2 linked regions of the Rhodopseudomonas palustris genome follow. The protein of the gene in region 1 interacts with the protein of each later gene in a pairwise test. Links are inferred from orthologs where the notes say so. Each region holds a gene or a part of one and is shown in the gene's direction. Other genes may lie near its edges.

Region 1 (10,609 bases):
CAACGCGCTGGCGATGATGTCGCCATACGGGCCCCCGGAGAAGCAGGCGCTGCTCGAGGCGCCGGATCTGAAGACGCGCGCCGAAATCCTGATCGCCGTCACCGAGATGGACCTCGCCAAGAAGCGCACCAGCGGAGACCCGCCGCTGCAATAACGCGCAGCAATTTGCGCGCGCGCGTTGACGGCGCCGCGCTGCTGTCCGATCAAGCCCGATGCCAGCCCATTGTTCTGGAGCCTGAAGCCATGAGCCTTTCGCCGTCCGAGCGGCCCGACACTGTCGACCGCAAGCTGCTCGACATCCTGGTCTGCCCGGTCACCAAGGGACCGCTCGAATTCGACCCCGCCCGCCAAGAGCTGATCTCCCGCGGTGCCAAGCTGGCCTATCCGATCCGCGACGGCATCCCGATCATGCTGCCCGAAGAGGCGCGGAAGCTCGGGTGAGGTGAGCGGCAGCTCAACCCCGAGTACAGCGCAACCTCTCCCTTAGGCGAGAGAGCGAGCGCGCTGCGATTCGGTGAAAAGCTGATTGCTTTCCGCGGCGGCGGAGACGGCGGGTCGATCCGCTTCCACCCTGCCTTACAGCGCTTCGCCCTTCAGCAGCCGCGGGATTTCGCCGGTGAGGCCGGCGGCCTGCCGGATGAAGGCGCCCTTCAGCGGCGGCAGGCGGTCGACCAGACCGAGGCCGATGTCGCGAATTCCGCGCAGCAGCGGCGAATTGTTGGAAAACAGGAAGTTGAGTCCGTTGGTGGCGACGCCCATCGCCACGGTGTCGAACCGCCGCCAGCGCTGATAGCGCTCCAGCACGTCGACTTGCCCCGGATCGATCCCCAGCCGGGCCGCATCCACCACCACCTCGGCCAGAGCCGCGACGTCGCGCAGGCCCATATTGAGGCCCTGTCCGGCGATCGGATGAATGACGTGCGCGGCGTCGCCGATCAGCGCGAGCCGCGGTGCGATGAACGACTGCGCGACGAAATAGCCGAGCGGAAACGACTTCGGCTTGTCGAGCGGCTTGACGTCGCCGAGCCGCAGCCCGAACCGCTTCTCCAGTTCGCGTTGGAATTCCTTCTCGGACAGCGCGACGATCCGCTCGGCATCGCGGCGGCTCTCGCTCCACACCAGCGACGAGCGCCGGCCGGTGAGCGGCAGGATCGCGAACGGACCGGCAGGCAGGAAGTGTTCTTCGGCGCAGCCATTGTGGTCGCGCTCGTGCTCGACCGTGACGACGATGCCCGACTGGTCGTAATCCCAGCCATAGGTGGCGATGCCGGCGCGCTGGCGCAGCTTCGACTTGGCGCCGTCGGCGGCGACCAGCAGGCTGGCATCGATCACGCTGCCGTCGCCGAGCGTGACGCCGATCGCTTCGGTGCGCGCGTCGTAGGAGGTGACCGGGGTGGCGCGCAGCTCGACGCCTTCGGCCTCGGCGCGTTTGGCCAGCGCCTCGACCAGATATCTGTTTTCGACCATGTGGGCGAACGGCTCGCCGGGCTGCACTTCGCCCGCGAAGGTCAGGAATACCGGCCGCGTCGCGTCTTCAAGATGGCTGTCGGTGACGATCATGTCGATGATCGGCTGCGCGGTCGGCGCCACCTCGTCCCAGACCCCGAGCGCCTCGAACAACCGCCGGCACGCCGCGACGATCGCGGTGGCGCGCGGGTCGCGGCTCGGTCGCAGCGCGAGCGCCGGATCGGCGACGATCACCGGCACCTCGGGGCCGAGCCCCTGGCGCAACGCCAGCGCCAGCGCCAAACCGGCGAACGCCCCGCCCCCAATCACAATGCTTCGCGGTGCCGTCATATTTCTCACTCTCGCGCCATGATCCTTGCGCCCGGATCGGAGCTGGGCGAAACAGGTTTCAAGGACCAACCCGCTGTTGCCGGGGCGGTTTCTAACAGACAACGCCGGCGGTGGGAAATCACCTGCATGGCCGCGCGGCATTCCGCCCTGGTCGCTGCTGCGATGGGCCAACTTGTTGTTTCGACGCTTTGTTGCGCGTTGTCCCGCCCCGCCTGAACCGCCGTGAAGGAGCTCGACCGGTGTCCAAGAGCCTGATCGATCTGATCTCGATTCTCGATCTCGAACCGCTCGAGGTGAATCTGTTCCGCGGCACCAGCCCGAAGACGAGCTGGCAGCGGGTGTTCGGCGGCCAGGTGATCGGCCAGGCCATGGTCGCCGGCTGCCGCACGGTCGAGAACCGGCTGCCGCATTCGCTGCATTGCTACTTCATCCTGCCGGGCGACCCGCAGGTGCCCATCATCTACCAGGTCGAGCGACTGCGCGATGGCCGCAGCTACACCACCCGCCGGGTCACGGCGATCCAGCACGGCAACGCGATCTTCTCGCTGATGATGTCGTTCCACGACGACGAGCCGACCAACTTCGACCACCAGGACAAGATGCCCGACGTGCCGCCGCCCGAAGCGCTGTCGGCGGAGGAGATCGTCAAGCAACCGTTCTTCAAGGACATGCCCGACTTCATTAAGCGCTACTATGAGAGCGACCGGCCGATCGAACTGCGTCCGGTGGAGCTGAAGCGCTATTTCGGCCAGAAGATCGACGACGGCCGCATCCATGTCTGGATCAAGACAGCCGCCAAGCTGCCCGACGATCCGGCGCTGCACATGTGCGCGCTGGCCTATGCGTCGGATTTCTCGCTGCTCGACGCGGTGATGGCGCGCTACGGCCGCACTTTGTTCGACAAGCGGATGATGCCGGCCAGCCTCGACCATGCGATGTGGTTTCACCGCCCGTTCCGCGCCGACGAATGGCTGCTGTACGCGCAGGACTCGCCGTCGGCACAGGGCGGCCGCGGCCTGACCCGCGGCCAGATCTTCAAGACCGACGGCACCCTGGTGGCCTCCGTCGCCCAAGAGGGCTCGGTGCGCGAACGCCGCGACACTCCGAAGGGCTGAGAGCGCCGCTCCGGCGCTGGGGCCCGCCCCCTTGGAGAGTGAGCCATCGAACGAGCTCGGGCCGTCAGCCTTCTCGCTGAGCAGTCAATCAGCTTATTTTCTGCGCGCCTTGCCGCTAAACCCGGCATATACACGGGACCGGAGCACCGCCGCAGCGGTGTCAAAAGGCTTTGCGCGAATGAGGGGCTAACGCATGAAACTGGTCGTCGCCATCATCAAACCTTTCAAGCTGGACGAGGTCCGCCAGGCGCTGACCGAGATCGGCGTTCACGGCATGACCGTCACCGAGGTCAAGGGCTACGGCCGCCAGCGCGGCCATACCGAGATCTATCGTGGCGCCGAGTACATCGTGAATTTCCTGCCCAAGCTGCGGATCGAGATTGCGGTCGATTCCGCGCTCGCCGACAAGGCGGTCGAAGTGATCACCCGCGGCGCCCGCACCGGCCAGATCGGTGACGGCAAGATCTTCGTCACGCCGATCGACCGCGCCTTGCGGATCCGCACCGGCGAGACCGACGTCGACGCGCTGTAACGGGCTTTCGACAGCCATTTCCCAACCCCGCGGAGCCGGGGGGCGCCGCGCACAGTTCCAACAGGACGGGCATCATGACCTTGTTGCTACGCCGCGCGGCGTCGGCCGCGACGGGCTACATCCTTGCAACATTCGGCCTTGCGGCAGTCGGCGTGACGCCGGCGCTGGCGCAGGGGATGGCCACGACGGCGCCGGGGATCAGCCCGGCCGACACCGCCTGGATGACGGTCGCCACCGCCTTCGTGCTGATGATGACGATCCCCGGCCTGGCGCTGTTCTACTCCGGCATGGTGCGCAAGAAGAACGTGCTGGCCACGATGGCGCAGAGCCTCGCGGCCGTGGCGCTGATCTCGATCCTGTGGGTGGCATTCGGCTACTCGCTGGCTTTCACGGGCGGTGGCAGCCTGATCGGCTCGTTCGACCGGATCTTCCTGGTCGGCATGACCATGGACAGCGTCAATCCGGCGGCCAAGACCATCCCGGAAGCGCTGTTCATGCTCTACCAGATGACTTTCGCGGTCATCACGGTGGCGCTGGTGGCCGGCTCGGTCGCCGACCGGATGCGGTTTTCCGCCTATCTGTTGTTCTCGATCGGCTGGTTCATCTTCGTCTATGTGCCGCTGGCGCATTGGATCTGGGGCGGCGGCTTTTTGGGCGCAATGGGCGTACTGGACTTCGCCGGCGGCTTGGTGGTGCACCTGTCGGCCGGCACCGGGGGCTTGGTGGCGGCGATCGTGATCGGCCGCCGCCATGGCTACGGCATGGAAAACCTGTCGCCGTTCGACCTGTCGCTGGCGGTGATCGGCACCGGCCTGTTGTGGGTCGGCTGGTTCGGCTTCAATGGCGGCTCCGCCCTGGCGGCGGATTCCCGTGCGGTGTTCGCCATCACGGCGACGCATCTGGCGGCTTGCTCGGGCGCGCTGACCTGGGGCGCAATCGAATGGATGGCACGGCGCAAGCCGTCGGTGCTGGGCATGATTTCCGGTGCCGTCGCCGGCCTCGGCACCATCACACCGGCATCGGGCTATGTCGAACCCTGGCACGGCGTGGTAATCGGCATCGTCGCCGGCCTGATCTGTTACTGGGCCTGCACTTGGCTGAAGCACCGCCTGCGCTACGACGACTCGCTCGACGTGTTCGGCGTCCACGGCATCGGCGGCCTGACCGGCACGTTCCTGGCCGGCATTTTCGCCACGGCCTCGATCGGTGGCGTCTCGGGCGCCCTCGAGGGCTCGTGGATGCAGCCACTGACCCAGCTCGCCGGTATCCTGGTCACCTTCGTGTGGTCCGCCGTGGCCACCTATGTGCTGCTGAAGGCCGTCAGCCTGTTCGTGGCGCTGCGCGTCTCCCGCGAGCACGAGATCGAAGGCCTGGACATTTCGCAGCATGGCGAGGCGCTGCAGTAAGCCGGCGCCCGACTTTAGACTAAGCGCTATGCCCTTCGGTTGGGCAATCATTGTGTCCGCAAGCTGGCATGCCTGATTTTTGATCAGGCATGCCCAGCTGTTGAGCGCGACCGAATAGCGCAGCTGGTGCCCCAGTGCCGCACCGCGAAAAAGGCGCTGATTCCGAAATGATTCCAAAGCCCCGCCCGACTGGCACGGCATTTGATTCTAAGGGGCCGGCTGTGCCCGCGTAGTGATGCTCCGCGTGGGGATTTTCAGTCGAGATCATTTCCCGGCCAGTTCGGTCGGGACCTAGCGGGGATAGGACCCATGAAAATTGTTATGGCGATCATTAAGCCATTCAAACTCGAAGAAGTCCGTGACGCCCTGACCGCCATCGGCGTTCACGGTTTGACGGTGACGGAAGTGAAGGGATACGGCCGCCAGAAAGGCCACACGGAAATCTACCGCGGCGCTGAATACGCGGTGAGCTTCCTGCCCAAGATCAAGATCGAGGTCGCGATCGCCAACGAGCAGGTCGAGAAGACCATCGAGGCGATCACCAGCGCCGCCAAGACCGGCCAGATCGGCGACGGCAAGATCTTCGTCATCGGCCTCGACCACGCGGTGCGCATCCGCACCGGCGAGGCCGACGCGGCCGCCCTCTGATCCCCTCACCTTCATTGCTTCACTCAGGAGACGACAAATGACGTTCAAACGTCCCTACGGCGCGGGACTGGCGGTCCTTGCGGCCGGCATGTTCGCCGCAACTGCGGCCTACGCCGAGCCAACGGTCAACAAGGGCGACAACGCCTGGATGCTCACCTCGACGGTGCTGGTGCTGTTGATGACCATCCCAGGCCTGGCGCTGTTCTACGGCGGTCTGGTCCGCTCCAAGAACATGCTCTCGGTGCTGGCGCAGGTGTTCTACACCGTGTGTATCGCCTGCATTATCTGGGCTCTGTACGGCTACAGCCTCGCCTTCACGGGCGGTTCGGACTTCATCGGCGGCTTCTCCAAGGCATTCCTCGCCGGCGTGACCACCGACTCCAAGGCCGCGACCTTCTCGGTCGACGCCAACATCTCGGAGCTGGTGTACGTCTGCTTCCAGATGACCTTCTGCGCGATCACTCCCGCGCTGATCGTCGGCGCCTTCGCCGAGCGCACCCGGTTCGCTGCCGTGGCGCTGTTCATCCCGCTGTGGATCACCCTGATCTACCTGCCGATGGCCCACATGGTCTGGTACTGGGCCGGTCCGGACGCGATCAACGACGCCGCCAAGGCGCTCGCTGCCGCTGCCGACGAAGCCGCCAAGACCGCCGCGCAGGCCAAGCTCGACGAAGTCAACGCCGACTCCGGCTTCCTGTTCAAGAAGGGCGCGATCGACTTCGCGGGCGGCACCGTGGTGCACATCAACGCCGGTATCGCCGGTCTGGTGGGCGCCCTGCTGGTCGGCCGTCGCACCGGCTACGGCAAGGAGTTGATGGCCCCGCACTCGCTGACCATGACCATGATCGGCGCCTCGCTGCTCTGGGTCGGCTGGTTCGGCTTCAACGCCGGTTCGAACCTCGAAGCTTCGGGCGGCGCTGCGCTCGCCATGACCAACTCCTTCGTCGCGACTGCGGCGGCGGCGCTGTCGTGGATGTTCGCCGAGTGGATCTTCAAGGGTCATCCGTCGGTGCTCGGTGCGCTGTCGGGCGCCGTTGCCGGTCTGGTCGCGGTCACCCCGGCTGCCGGCTTCTCCGGCCCGATGGGCGCGATCGTGCTCGGCCTGGTGGTCGGCGTGGTCTGCCTGTTCTTCTGCACCGTGGTGAAGAACGCGCTGAAGTATGACGACTCGCTCGACGTGTTCGGCGTCCACGCGGTCGGCGGCATCGTCGGCGCGATCGGCACCGGCATCCTGGTGAACCCGGCTCTCGGCGGCACCGGCGTGTACGACTACGTGGCCGGCAAGGTCGGCGACTACGACATGACCACCCAGCTGATCTCGCAGTGCTGGGGCGTCGGCACCACCGTGCTGCTGTCCGGCATCGGCTCGGCGATCCTCTACAAGGTCGTCGACGTGATCGTCGGTCTGCGGGCCCCGGTGGAAGTCGAACGCGAAGGCCTCGACCTCGTCGAGCACACCGAGCGCGCTTACAACATGTAAGTTCTCCCGAGGGCGCGGCGTTCTCCAGACCGCCGCGCCCAGACCTACGGTTCGGGCAACTACCCGGCAATGTCCGAACCGTCGAGGGGTCCCAGCGCAAGCTGGGGCCCCTTTCTTTATGGCTCGCGGCTCGCAAGGCTTCGCACCCGAAACCTGCTATACTGCATCCATGGACCGCCGCACCGCACTTGAGATCTTGAAAAATTCGGAGGCCCCGCTACGTGCGCGCGGTGTCCGGCGGGCTGCCCTATTTGGATCGGTGGCGCGTGGTACCAACCTTCCGGACAGCGATATCGATGTGCTGATCGAGATCGATCCGACGGCTCACATCACCGTGTTCGACTACGTGGAGCTGAAGGACTACATCGCAGGCCTGTTCGACCATCCGGTCGACGTCGTGAACCGCGACCAGCTCAAGCCGTCCGTTGCGCCGAGCGCGGCGGTGGATGCGATCTACTTTATCTGAAAGCGCAAATGGCCTTTCTTCATTACTCCGCAGAGCCGTGCTTTAGAATGCGCGCGGTGGATTCGGACGGATATTTTGAGGAATTTGGGAGAAAACCTCGAGGCCTCTGGTTCTCCGTGAATGACGCTTGGGAGAACTACGTTCTCGCCAGAAGCGAATGGTCCAGAGAGACGCTGAGGTTTCGGACGGAGGTAGTATTCGCCAGCTCCGCTCGCATCTATCAGCTCAGGGGGCCTGAACAGTTGGTGTCTCTCACAGAAGAATATCTTACTGTGAGGATATGCACGCAGACCCAGGAGTCGGTTCCAGAGAGACCTCCTTTGAAATTCGATTGGCCTCGCTTTTCTCGCGACTACGACGCGATCATCAATCTGATGGGGGGTATCGAACAAGAAGTGCCGGCAGGGTGGAGCACTAACTGGTCCGTGCCGTCCGGTTGCACCTGGAATCCCGAGGTTGTGACGCTCCGGCCAATTAATTACAGCCATCATGAACAGAGCTGACGGATGTGCTGACTTGAGATCTGTGGGTCCCAGAGGACAGCTCGGGAATAGACTGAGAAGCCCGCCCCCAACCGTCGATGGTTAATCGCGTCTTAACCTCGCCGTATCTATGGTGGCTGATCTGTTTCCGCTCGATCCACCAAGGCGATCGGGTGCGGTGAAAACTGGCGTATTTTGAATGGCTTTGTCCGCTTCCACCACACCGGCGCGTGCGGCCGGCAGCGTCGACGCTACCGGGCAGAGCGAGCGCTCGCCGTTCGCGCGGCTGACCGAACTGCTGGCGCCGTATCAGCCGGGCCAAAGCCTGATCAATCTGTCGGTCGGGGAACCGCAGCATCCGGTGCCGGATTTCGTCGGCGCCGTGCTGGCGCGGCATACCGCCGAGTTCGGCCGCTATCCGCTCGCCAAAGGCATCGAGCCGTTCCGCAAAGCTGCATCCGCCTGGCTGACCAAGCGCTTTGCGCTCGATCGCGCGCCCGATCCCGAGACGGAAGTGCTGGTGCTGAACGGCAGCCGCGAAGGGCTGTTTCTCGCCGCGATCGCGGCTACGCGCTACGTACCGAAGCGCGACGGCACGCCGGCGATCCTGATGCCCAACCCGTTCTATCCGGCCTATGCGGCGGGCGCCCGCGCCGCCGGCTGCGAGGCGGTGTTCCTCCCGACCACGCTTGCCAACGGCTTCCTGCCGGATCTCGATCGGCTCGACGAGGCAACGCTGAAACGCACGGTGGCGATCTATCTGGCTTCGCCGGCGAACCCGCAAGGCTCGGTCGCCTCGCGCGATTACTTCGTTCGGCTGAAGCAGCTCGCCGATCGCTATGGCTTCATGATCCTCAGCGACGAGTGCTACTCGGAGATCTACACCCAGGTCGCGCCCGGCAGCGCGCTGCAGGTCGCAGGTCGGGATTTCCGCAACGTCGTCGTGTTCCAATCGCTGTCGAAGCGATCCAACTTGGCCGGCATGCGGGTCGGCTTCGTCGCCGGCGATAAGGACTTCCTCAAAGCCTATCACGAGCTGCGCAACGTCGCGGGGCCGCAGGTGCCGATCCCGCTGCAGCATGTCGCAGTCGCCGCATATGCAGATGAAGCGCATGTCGAGGAGAACCGGCGGCTGTATGCGCTGAAGTTCGATCTCGCCGATCAGATCCTTGGGGCCCGTTACGGTTATCAGCGGCCCGCCGGCGGCTTCTGCCTGTGGCTCGACGTCTCCGCTCATGGCGGCGACGAGGCCGCGGCGGTGAGCCTGTTCAGGGACAGCGGCGTCCGCGTGGTGCCAGGCAGCTATCTGGCCCGGCAGCAGAACGACGGCAGCAATCCCGGCGCCGGCTATATCCGCGTCGCGATGGTGCAGGACAGCGAAACCACCGCAGAGGCGCTGCATCGCCTGGTGCGGATTCTCGGATGATGCGCAGGGCCCCATGAGCATGCCGGCGATCGAACGAGCCTTTCCCCTGGTCGGACACCTGCCGCCTTCGGTGCGCGAGGTGCTGACGCGGCGGCTGCGCGAGCTCGCTGGCTTCGGCCTGATCGCGATCGCGGCGGTGGCGGCGGCTGCGCTCGCGACCTGGTCGGTGCAGGATCCCAGCCTCAGCCACGCCACCTCGCGGCGCATTCACAACCTGCTCGGCTACCCGGGCGCGATCGGCGCCGATCTGGCGATGCAGATCCTCGGCCTCGGTGCGATCGGGCTGTTGATGCCGGTCGCGGTGTGGGGCTGGCGGATGCTCAATCACCGCCCCTTCGACCGCACCGCGCTGCGGATGGGCGCCTGGTTCCTGTGCACGATCTTCGCGGCCGGCTTTGCCTCGTCGTTTCCGCATGACACCGCCTGGCCGCTGCCGACCGGGCTCGGCGGCGTGGTCGGCGACGCGCTGGTGCGGGCGCCGTCGCTGGTGTTCGGCCCCGGCCTGATCTTCCGCGTCATCCTCAGCTTCATCCTCGGCGCCGCGGTGCTGGCGACATTCCTGATCGCAGGCGGTTTCGGATCGCGCGAGCGGGAACCCGACGAGGTGGCGTCCGATGAGGATCTGCCGCTCGAAGAGGAAGAAGAATCCGACCGCGGCTCGGTGTCGCTCGGCTGGCTGGTGCACGCGATGCTGAGTGCAAAGGCCCGGCTGTGGCGGCTGGCGAAGCTGTCCTATCAGGGCCTCGTCAGCAGTGCACCCGCGGCCGGCAAGCAGGGTTTCGAACGGCAGGAGCCGCGGCTCGGCGGCCGCGCCGCGCCGCCGATCGCACCAGAGGTCGATCACCACGACGACTACGAACCCGAGCCGGTGGAAGAGATCGAAGACGAGGACGACGACGAGGAGGAAGCCCCTCCGGTTGCCCGCGCGCCGCGCAAGAAGGCAGCGCCCAAGCCGGTGGCCAAGAAGGCACGGTTCGACCTGCCCTCGGTCAACGTTCTATCCGCACCGAAGGCGTCGGACCGGCAGCCGCTCAGCAAGTCTGAGCTCGAAGCCAATTCGCGCGCGCTGGAAGGCGTGCTGCAGGACTTCGGCGTGCGCGGCGAGATCATCAAGGCGAGCCCTGGCCCGGTGGTCACGCTGTACGAACTGGAGCCGGCGCCCGGCATCAAATCGTCGCGCGTGATCGGCCTCTCCGACGACATCGCCCGCTCGATGAGCGCGCTGTCGGCGCGCGTCGCCGTGGTGCCCGGCCGCAA
Region 2 (10,646 bases), 2.5 Mb from region 1 along the record:
TGAACATCTCGGTGTCGTCGGGATTCGTCACCGGCTGCACCGCCATCACGCCCGGATGGGTGCAGAAGGGCTCCATCGCTCGCGCGATCACCGGCCTGCCGGCGAGGGTGCGGTATTGCTTGGGGCCGCCCGCGCCGGCGCGCAGGCCGCGCCCGGCGGCGACGATGATGGCAGCAGTACGGGGCGAGTTCGTCATCGGATCAATTGATACGGAATTGGGATGGCCTGCGCTGGTCGCGCCGGTGCACAGCCCTTACCATGCCGGGCTAGGAAAGCAGCATGATTCCATCGCCGCATCCGCCGGCGTCCGGGGACAATTGCTGCAACGCACTTGCATGTCAGATATGATTGGCTAAACTGTAGGCAATGATCTACAATGCTCAAACATTGAGCGAGGCCGAGCCTGCAACTGCGCTGGCTACAGAATGAGCAACGAGTGACGCGCCCGACTGTAACAGGTTCGCCGCCTTTGAGGATTGGCAATATTGCGGTGCCTGATCCGGTGTTCTTGGCGCCGATGACAGGCATTACCGATGCGCCGTTCCGCCGGCAAGTCGCGGAGCTGGGGGCCGGTCTGGTGGTGTCGGAGATGACTGCCAGCGAAGATCTGGTGGCCGGCCGGCGGATGTCGGTCCGTCGCTGCGACAAGGTCGGCCAAGGGCCGCACGTCGTCCAGCTTGCCGGCTGCGAGGCGCGCTGGATGGCGGAGGGCGCGCGGATCGCGGAAGCCGGCGGCGCCGACATCATCGACATCAACATGGGCTGCCCGGCGCGGCACGTCACCGGCGGTCTGTCCGGTTCGGCGCTGATGCGCGACCTCGATCACGCGCTGACGCTGATCGAAGCAACGATCGGCGCGGTGCGGGTGCCGGTGACGCTGAAGATGCGGCTCGGCTGGGACGATCGTTCGCGCAACGCGCCGGAGCTGGCGCGTCGTGCGCAGGACGCCGGTGTTCAGCTTGTCACCGTTCACGGCCGCACCCGGCAGCAGTTCTACAAGGGAGAAGCCGATTGGGATGCGGTGCGCGCCGTCAGGGATGCGATCTCGATTCCGCTGGTGGTCAATGGTGATATCACCTGCCACGCCAGCGCGGTCGAAGCGCTGAAGCGCTCCGGTGCCGATGCAGTGATGATCGGTCGCGGCGCGCAGGGGCGGCCGTGGTTGCCGGGGCGGGTCGGCCGCCAGCTCACCACGGGAAAAGCCGAGGCCGAGCCGTCGCTGACCATGCAGCGCGACTACTTGCGCACGCTCTATGACGACATCCTGGCGCTGTACGGCGTCAAGATCGGGCTGCGTCATGCCCGCAAGCATCTCGGCTGGTCGCTCGAGGTCGCCGCCTCAACCGCCGGCGCCTCGCCGGACGTTCTGAAGAGCTGGCGCGCCGTCATTCTGACCGAAGAGAATCCGGCCCGCGTGCACCGTGCGCTCGCCGATGCCTACGAAGAATTCGCCTGGAGGGCCGCCGCATGAACGCCATTGTCGAACCGCGCCGGGCTCAGCCGACCGACAGCGATGCGATCCTCAACGCGTTGCCGAATCCTGTTCTGCTGGTCGGTCCCGACGGCAAGATCGTGGACGCCAACATGGCGGCGGAGTCGTTCTTTGAGATTTCGACGCAATTGCTGCGACGGCAGTCGCTGACCGATCTGGTGCCGTTCGGCAGCCCGCTGCTGGCGCTGATCGAGCAGGTGCGCATCGGGCATTCGCCGGTCAATGAATACAAGGTCGATCTCGGGACGCCGCGGATCGGCGCCGACCGCCAGGTCGATCTGCACGTCGCGCCGCTCAACGAACGGCCCGGCCATATTGTGGTGATGCTGCAGGAGCGCACCATCGCCGACAAGATGGACCGCCAGCTCACGCATCGCAGCGCGGCGCGCTCGGTGATCGCGCTCGCCGCCATGCTGGCGCACGAGATCAAGAATCCGCTGTCCGGCATCCGCGGCGCGGCGCAACTGCTGGAGCAGCAGGCCTCCGCCGAAGACCGGATGCTGACCCGCCTGATCTGCGACGAAGCCGACCGCATCGTCACGCTGGTCGACCGCATGGAAGTGTTCGGCGACGACCGCCCAGTGGCGCGCGGTCCGGTGAACATCCACTCGGTGCTCGATCACGTAAAGCGGCTGGCGCAGTCGGGCTTTGCCCGCAACATTAAGTTCATCGAGGACTACGACCCGTCGCTGCCGCCGGTGCTCGCCAATCAGGATCAACTGATTCAGGTGTTCCTGAACTTGGTGAAGAACGCGGCCGAAGCCGTGGTCGATCTCGGCTCCGATGGTGAGATCCAACTCACCACTGCGTTCCGCCCTGGTGTCCGCCTGTCGGTGCCGGGCAAAAAGACGCGGGTGTCGCTGCCGCTCGAATTCTGCGTGCGGGACAATGGTCCCGGCGTTCCCGAAGATCTGCTGCCGAACCTGTTCGATCCGTTCGTTACCACCAAGCCGTCCGGCTCCGGCCTCGGTCTTGCATTGGTGGCGAAGATTGTCGGCGATCACGGCGGCATCATCGAGTGTGAATCGCAGCCGCGCAAAACCACCTTCCGGGTGCTGATGCCAATGTTCAACACCGCCAAGGCCCTTCAATCCCCGAACGGCGAGGACGCGCCGGCGTCGTCCGATGCCTCACAGACTGCAAGATGAGGACTCCCAATGCCTGCAGGTAGTATTCTCGTCGCGGACGACGACACCGCCATCCGCACGGTGCTCAACCAAGCGCTGTCGCGCGCCGGCTACGAAGTGCGGTTGACCGGCAACGCGGCGACGCTGTGGCGTTGGGTGAGCCAGGGCGAGGGCGATCTGGTGATCACCGACGTGGTGATGCCGGATGAGAACGCGTTCGATCTGCTGCCGCGGATCAAGAAGCTGCGCCCGAACCTGCCGGTCATCGTGATGAGCGCGCAGAACACCTTCATGACGGCAATCCGCGCCTCGGAGAAGGGCGCCTATGAATATCTGCCGAAGCCGTTCGACCTGAAAGAGCTGATCGCGATCGTCGGCCGCGCGCTGGCCGAGCCGAAGGAGCGCATCTCCAGCGCCAACGACGAAGGCGAGTTCGATTCGATTCCGCTGGTCGGCCGTTCGCCGGCAATGCAGGAAATCTATCGGGTGCTGGCGCGGCTGATGCAGACCGACCTCACGGTGATGATCACCGGCGAGTCCGGTACCGGCAAGGAACTGGTGTCGCGGGCGCTGCACGACTACGGCAAGCGCCGCAACGGTCCGTTCGTCGCCGTCAACATGGCGGCGATCCCGCGCGACCTGATCGAGTCCGAATTGTTCGGCCATGAGCGCGGCGCCTTCACCGGCGCCAACACGCGAGCCTCGGGCCGGTTCGAACAGGCCGAGGGCGGCACGCTGTTTCTCGACGAAATCGGCGACATGCCGATGGAGGCGCAGACCCGTCTGCTGCGGGTGCTGCAGCAGGGTGAATATACCACCGTCGGCGGCCGCACCCCGATCAAGACCGATGTCCGGATCGTCGCGGCCTCCAACAAGGATCTGCGCGTCCTGATCCAGCAGGGCCTGTTCCGCGAAGACCTGTTCTTCCGCCTCAACGTGGTGCCGCTGCGGCTGCCGCCGCTGCGCGAGCACATCGAGGACCTTCCGGACCTAGTTCGGCACTTCTTTGCGCTGGCCGAGAAGGACGGTCTGCCGGCCAAGAAGCTCGATGCCGCCGCATTGGAGCGGATGAAGCAGCATCGCTGGCCGGGCAACGTCCGCGAGCTGGAAAATCTCGCCCGCCGCCTGGCAGCGTTGTATCCGCAGGAGGTGATCACCGCCTCGGTGATCGATGGCGAGCTGGCGCCGCCGCCGGTGGTGGCCGGCGGCAGTGCGCCGCACACCGTCGACAATCTCGGCGGCGCAGTCGAGATGTATCTGTCGTCGCACTTCTCGGGCTTCCCGAACGGCGTGCCGCCGCCCGGCCTCTACCATCGGGTGTTGCGCGAGATTGAGGTGCCATTGCTCACCGCAGCGCTGGCGGCGACTCGCGGCAACCAGATCCGGGCCGCCGACTTGCTCGGGCTCAACCGCAACACTTTGCGGAAGAAGATCCGCGACCTCGACATTCAGGTTTACCGCACCGGCGGCTGAGACGCCGAGGCAAGTTTTTCGGCTGTGGACCGCGTACTCGCCCGAGGTGGCTCGGGCGATGCGCCGCGATATTGTCGCAATTGAGCAACATTGTTGTAGGAATGCATCACACGGTCCGCCAGCGGCGCGGGCTGAACGCATTCATTGATTATTGCCGGAATGACCAGCGCAGAGACGTCGGCCCAACCCGTTGACGACCCCTCGACTGCCGAGCCGCGGCTGCGCACCTGGCGCAAGCTGCTGGCCCCGATGGCAGTCGGCGTTGCGCTGTTCTCGGCGTTCCTGACCTTCATCGTCCTGACCGGCCTGACCCCGATCGCCCCGACCCGGGAAGTCGTGGTCAGCTTCCTGCTGATCAATGCCGTCACCATCCTGCTGCTGCTCGCCATCATCGCCCGAGAGGTCTGGAAGGTGGTCCAGGCCCGCCGGCGCGGACGGGCGGCGTCGCGGCTGCACATCCAGATCGTCAGCCTGTTCTCGGTGATCGCGGTGCTGCCGGCGGTGCTGGTGTCGATCGTCGCCAACGTCACGCTCGACCGCGGCCTTGATCGGCTGTTCTCGGGCCCGACCCGTGCGGTGATCCAGAACTCGCTGATCGTCGCCAACGCCTATCTGCACGAGCACGGCCAGCTGATCCGCGGCGACATCCTCGGCATGGCCAACGACATCTCGCATGCCCGCGCGCTGTTCGACCTCGACCGCAAGTCCTTCCGCGAATTTCTCACCAACGACGCCGCGACCCGCAATCTGCCTGGCGCGATGCTGATCGATAAAGACCGCAACATCCTGGAGGCGGCGCAGAACGGCATCCGCCGCGACTTCGACGTCCCGGCGCCGGAGTTTCTGAAGAACGTCGACGACACCGAACCGCAGATCGCGGTGTTCATTGAGGCCAATTACGTCGCCGCGGTGATCCGGCTGAAGGGCTTCGAAGACACCTTCCTGTACGTCGCGCGCTTCCTCGATCCGCATGTTGTTGCACAACTGCGCCAGACCCAGGCCAGCGTCGCCGAATATTCCGAACTCGAAGCGCGCCGGCTCGGCGTCCAGGTCGCGTTCGCGCTGATGTTCACCGTGATCGCACTCACGGTGCTGATGTCGGCGGTGCTGATCGGCCTGAACTTCGCCAACTGGCTGGTGGCGCCGATCCGCCGCCTGATGGGGGCGGCGCATCTGGTCTCGACCGGCGATCTGCACGTCCAGGTGCCGGTGTCGAAATCCGAGGGCGACCTGTCGCAGCTCGGCATGACCTTCAACAAGATGACTCAGGAGCTGCGCACCCAGCGCGACGAGCTGGTCAGCGCCAGCGAACTGATCGACAGCCGCCGCCGCTTCATCGAGGCGGTGCTGTCGTCGGCCAGCGCCGGCATCATCGGCGTCGACGGTTCGCTCAGCATCGGCATTCTCAACCGTTCGGCCGAGAAGCTGATCGGCCACGCCGAAGCCGAGGCGCTCGGCCATCCGCTGTCCGAGGTGATCCCCGAGCTCGACGAGATCATGGGGACTGCACGCGAGGGATCGCAGCGTCTGGTGCAGGGCCAGATCACCATTGTCCGCGACGGCCGCGAGCGCATCCTCAACGTTCGCGTCACTGCCGAACAGACCGGCCACACCAGCGACAGCTACATCATTACGCTCGACGACATCACCGAACTCGTCTCGGCGCAGCGCACCTCGGCGTGGGGCGATGTGGCGCGCCGGATTGCGCACGAGATCAAGAATCCGCTGACGCCGATCCAGCTCTCGGCCGAGCGGATCAAGCGCAAATTCGGCAAGGTGATCGTCGAGGACAAGAACATCTTCGAACAGTGCACCGACACCATCGTCCGCCAGGTCGATGACATCCGGCGCATGGTCGACGAGTTCTCGCGGTTTGCGCGGATGCCGAAGCCGGTGATCGAAGGCGAGGACGTCGGCGACACCGTGCGGCAGGTGGTTTTCCTGATGCGCGTTGGTCATCCCGATGTCGACATCGAAGCCGAGATCAAGGACGAGCCGCTGCATGCGCGTTTCGACCGTCGCCTGATCTCGCAGGCACTGACCAACATCATCAAGAATGCCACCGAGGCGATTGAGGCCGTGCCGGAAGAAGAACTCGGCAAGGGCAAGATCGAAGTGGTCGCTGCACGCGAGGGCGACGACGTCGTCATCGACGTGATCGACAACGGCATCGGTCTGCCCAAAGAAAGCCGTTCGCGGCTGCTCGAACCCTACGTCACCACCCGTGAGAAGGGCACCGGCCTCGGTCTTGCGATCGTCGGACGCGTGCTGGTCGACCACGGCGGCGGCATTGAACTCAACGACGCATCCCACGTTCGTCCAGGCCAGCGCGGTGCATGGATGCGCCTCCGATTCGCGATGTCCGGTCAGCCGGCGTCACCTCCCGGATCGGGTGAACCAAAACAGCAGGCCGAGAACGAACCAAGGATAGCGGCTGCCAGCGGCAGCTAAAGCGACAGGCGCGACCATGGCGAATGACATTCTGATCGTCGACGATGAAGCGGACATCCGTGATCTCGTTGCCGGTATTCTCGAGGACGAAGGCTTTTCCACCCGCACCGCGCGCGACAGCGATTCGGCGCTGGCCGAAATCGCCAACCGGCGGCCGAACCTGATCTTCCTCGACATCTGGCTGCAGGGCAGCAAGCTCGACGGTCTGCAATTGCTGGAGCAGATCAAGAAGGATCACACCGACGTTCCGGTGGTGATGATCTCGGGCCACGGCAACATCGAAACCGCGGTCGCGGCGATCAAGCGCGGCGCCTACGACTTTATCGAAAAGCCGTTCAAATCCGACCGGCTGATTCTGGTGGCGACGCGTGCCCTCGAAACCTCGCGGCTGAAGCGTGAAGTCCGCGAGCTGAAGCAACTGGCGCCGTCGGCCTCGACGCTGGTCGGCCGCTCGGCCTGCATCAATCAGTTGCGCCAGACCATCGAGCGCGCCGCCAAGGCCAACAGTCGCATCCTCATCGTCGGCCCGTCCGGCGCCGGCAAGGAGCTCGCGGCGCGGACGCTGCACAACTCCTCTTCCCGTGCCGACGGGCCGTTCGTGGTGATCAACGCTGCTGCGATCACTCCGGAGAAAATGGAGATCGAACTGTTCGGCGTCGAAGCCAACGGCGAGCATTCGCGCAAAGCCGGCGCGCTCGAAGAGGCGCACGGTGGCACGCTGTTCATCGATGAAATCGCCGACATGCCGCGCGAGACCCAGAACAAGATTCTGCGCGTCTTGGTCGAACAGACCTTCCAGCGCTGCGGTGGCACCACCAAGGTCAATGTCGACGTCCGCATCATCTCGTCGACCGCGCGCAACCTCGAAGAGGAGATCACCGCCGGCCGTTTCCGCGAAGATCTGTATCACCGGCTGTCAGTGGTGCCGATCCGCGTGCCGCCGCTGTCCGAGCGCCGCGACGATATTCCGGAACTGATCGAGTACTTCATGGAGCAGATCTCGGCGGCGACCGGCCTGCCGCGCCGGCAGATCGGCCAGGACGCCATGGCGGTGCTGCAATCGCATGTATGGCCCGGCAACGTCCGCCAGCTCCGCAACAACGTCGAGCGGCTGATGATTCTGGCCGGCGGCGGTCCGGATGCGGTGATCACCGCCGACATGCTGCCGCAGGATGTCGGTTCGATGGTGCCGACGATGCCGACCGGCAACAACGGCGAGCACATTATGGGCCTGCCGCTGCGCGAGGCCCGCGAGGCGTTCGAGCGCGATTATCTGATCGCTCAGATCAGCCGGTTCTCCGGCAACATCTCGCGCACCGCCGAATTCGTCGGGATGGAGCGCTCGGCGCTGCATCGCAAGCTCAAGGCGCTCGGCGTCGGCTAAGTCTTCCTTCAATCCGTATCTCAGACCTGGAATCCGATCGATGTCGCGCATCGCCTATGTCAACGGCCGCTATCTCGACATGCGCGATGCGAGCGTGAACATCGAAGACCGCGGCTATCAGTTCGCCGATGGCGTCTATGAGGTCTGCGAAGTCCGCGGCGGCAAGCTGGTCGACATGCCGCGGCACCTGGCGCGGCTGCAGCGCTCGCTCGGCGAATTGCGGATCAAGGTGCCGATGCCGCTCGCGGCGCTGACGGTCGTGATGCATGAAGTGGTGCGGCGCAACCGGGTGAACTACGGAATCGTCTATCTGCAGGTGACGCGCGGCGTCGCGCGGCGCGATCACGGCTTTCCGGCCGCACCGGTGAAGCCTGCGGTTGTGGTGACGGCGCGCAGCCTTGATCCGGCCAAGGGGCAGGCCAACGCCGCTCACGGCATCAAGGTGATCACGCTGCCGGAGAACCGTTGGCCGCGGGTCGATATCAAGTCGACGGCGCTGCTTCCGAACGTGCTGGCCAAGCAGGCGGCGCGCGAGGCCGGTGCCTACGAGGCGTGGTACGTCGACCGCGACGGTTATGTCACCGAAGGCGCCTCCAGCAACGCCTGGATCGTCACCAAAGAGGGCCGGGTGGTGACCCGCTCGGCCGAGGCCGGCATTCTCCCCGGCGTCACCCGTGCGGTGCTGATGGATGCGTTCGAAGCGCTGCAGGTTCGGTTCGAGGAGCGGCCGTTCACGCCGGCCGAGGCCGCCAGTGCCGCCGAGGCATTCGTCACCGCGTCCAGCCAGATCGTGATGCCGGTGGTGGCGATCGACGGGCAGCCGATCGGCGACGGCAAGCCGGGCGCATTGGCCAAACGTCTAAGAGAGCAGTTTCACCGATTTGCGGTGTTTTCTTAAGCTTTGCGGCGCGGGGAGCATCCACTCGGGGTTTTAGTTGCTTGCTTAAAAGCCATGCCTACCCTCTAATCGGACCGTCGGCTTCTGGAGGGGGATCTCAGAGGAGTCGGCAACCGGGGTGGAGCTCCGATAGAGAGACGCGCACCGGCAAGAAAAGACAAAACCAATTGCGGGATAAAAAATGGCGGCAGACCGCGCACAAAACCTTCAAGACACTTTCCTCAACCACGTACGCAAGACGAAAACTCCCCTGACGATCTTCTTGGTCAACGGGGTGAAGTTGCAGGGTATTGTCACCTGGTTCGATAATTTTTGCCTTTTGTTGCGGCGCGACGGTCATTCGCAGCTCGTCTACAAACACGCGATCTCGACGATCATGCCGGGGGCGCCGATCCAGCTGTTCGAAAGCGGCGAGGACTCGCCAGCTTGAGGCGGGCCTGATTGGAACCCCGCAGCATTGACGGGGGCGCCGATCGTCCGCGATCGGGGCAGGGTGAGACTGGACGAGTCATCGTTGTCGGTCCGTATTTGCGTGTGCGCCGGGGCGATCCGGACGCCGTCGATACGGCCGTTCGCGACAACGACGCGCGGCTGGATGAAGCCGCCGGTCTCGCCCGCGCCATCGACCTCGACGTCGTGGAGGCAGTGCTCACGCCGATCAGCCAGATCCGTCCCGCGACCTATCTCGGCAAGGGTAAGGTCGAGGAGATCGTCGGCCTGATCGCGGCGCACGGCGCCGACCTCATCGTGATGGATTGCGCGCTGTCGCCGATCCAGCAGCGCAACCTAGAGAAGGCCTGGAACGCCAAGGTGCTGGATCGCACCGGCCTGATCCTGGAAATCTTCGGGCGCCGCGCCAAGACCCGCGAAGGCACGCTCCAGGTCGAACTGGCGCATCTCAACTATCAGCGCTCGCGTCTGGTGCGATCCTGGACCCATCTCGAACGCCAACGCGGCGGCTTCGGCTTCATGGGTGGCCCCGGTGAAACCCAGATCGAGGCCGACCGCCGGCTGATCGGCGAGCGCATCACCAAGCTCGAAGCCGAGCTGAAGAAGGTGCAGGCGACGCGCCGGTTGCATCGCGCCGGCCGGCAGCGCGTACCGTATCGCGTGGTCGCGCTGGTCGGCTACACCAATGCCGGCAAGTCGACGCTGTTCAATCGCCTGACGCGCGCCGATGTGCAGGCCGCCGATATGCTGTTCGCCACGCTCGATCCGACGCTGCGCGCGATCCAGCTGCCGCACGGCGGCAAGGCGATGCTGTCCGACACTGTTGGATTCATCTCCAATCTGCCGACCCAGCTCGTCGCCGCGTTCCGCGCGACGCTGGAAGAAGTGCTGGAAGCCGATCTGATCCTGCACGTCCGCGACATCAGCCACGAGGATGCCGAAGCCCAGCAGCACGACGTCGACAACGTGCTGCGCCAGCTCGGCGTCGATGCGGCCAGCGGCCGAATTGTCGAAGTCTGGAATAAGATCGACCGCTTCGAGCCCGAGCAGCGCGACGAGCTGAAGAACATCGCGGCGCGCCGGCCCGAAGATCATCCATGCCTGCTGGTGTCGGCGGTGAGCGGCGAGGGCGTCGACGAGCTGCTGCTCTCGATCGAACAGCGCCTGGCTGCCACGCGCACCGTGCTCGATCTGTCGATCGATGCGGCGGACGGTGCCGGCGTGAGCTGGCTCCATCGCAACACCGAGGTGCTGGCGAAGGATCTGGTCGACGGCCGCTACGCCATGACGGTGCGGGTCGAGGACAACAAGCGCGACATCGTGATCGACCGTTTCGGCGCGCTGCCGCGGCCGGATTGAGGGCGCGAATCG

The links.
Region 2: the proteins of HZF03_RS01405 (region 1) and HZF03_RS12605 interact in binary tests that used the Escherichia coli proteins (3 or more experiments, as listed by UniProt). The link is inferred for Rhodopseudomonas palustris from one-to-one orthologs.

Annotation. Positions count from the first base shown.
Region 1 is NZ_CP058907.1:293,410-304,018, forward strand. What follows is about bases 3,867-6,828. They hold HZF03_RS01405 (P-II family nitrogen regulator), read left to right. Parts: upstream 3,867-5,159; coding sequence 5,160-5,498; downstream 5,499-6,828. Other genes in these bases: HZF03_RS01400 (ammonium transporter), read left to right, coding at 3,867-4,850; HZF03_RS01410 (ammonium transporter), read left to right, coding at 5,536-6,828. In the rest of the region: HZF03_RS01375 (LON peptidase substrate-binding domain-containing protein), read left to right, coding at 1-154; HZF03_RS01380 (Trm112 family protein), read left to right, coding at 244-441; HZF03_RS01385 (ubiquinone biosynthesis hydroxylase), read right to left, coding at 577-1,938; tesB (acyl-CoA thioesterase II), read left to right, coding at 2,037-2,912; HZF03_RS01395 (P-II family nitrogen regulator), read left to right, coding at 3,106-3,444; more of HZF03_RS01400, read left to right, coding at 3,519-3,866; more of HZF03_RS01410, read left to right, coding at 6,829-6,978; HZF03_RS01415 (nucleotidyltransferase family protein), read left to right, coding at 7,097-7,444; HZF03_RS01420 (aminotransferase class I/II-fold pyridoxal phosphate-dependent enzyme), read left to right, coding at 8,126-9,352; HZF03_RS01425 (DNA translocase FtsK), read left to right, coding at 9,366-10,609. UniProt on the Escherichia coli protein: Involved in the regulation of nitrogen metabolism. Regulates the activity of its targets by protein-protein interaction in response to the nitrogen status of the cell.
Region 2 is NZ_CP058907.1:2,757,519-2,768,164, forward strand. The notes cover bases 555-3,553. They hold HZF03_RS12605 (two-component system sensor histidine kinase NtrB), read left to right. Parts: upstream 555-1,467; coding sequence 1,468-2,640; downstream 2,641-3,553. Other genes in these bases: dusB (tRNA dihydrouridine synthase DusB), read left to right, coding at 555-1,471; ntrC (nitrogen regulation protein NR(I)), read left to right, coding at 2,650-3,553. In the rest of the region: HZF03_RS12595 (bifunctional 2-C-methyl-D-erythritol 4-phosphate cytidylyltransferase/2-C-methyl-D-erythritol 2,4-cyclodiphosphate synthase), read right to left, coding at 1-196; more of dusB, read left to right, coding at 470-554; more of ntrC, read left to right, coding at 3,554-4,092; HZF03_RS12615 (sensor histidine kinase NtrY-like), read left to right, coding at 4,252-6,543; nitrogen assimilation response regulator NtrX, read left to right, coding at 6,560-7,927; HZF03_RS12625 (D-amino-acid transaminase), read left to right, coding at 7,968-8,825; RNA chaperone Hfq, read left to right, coding at 9,007-9,255; GTPase HflX, read left to right, coding at 9,267-10,634.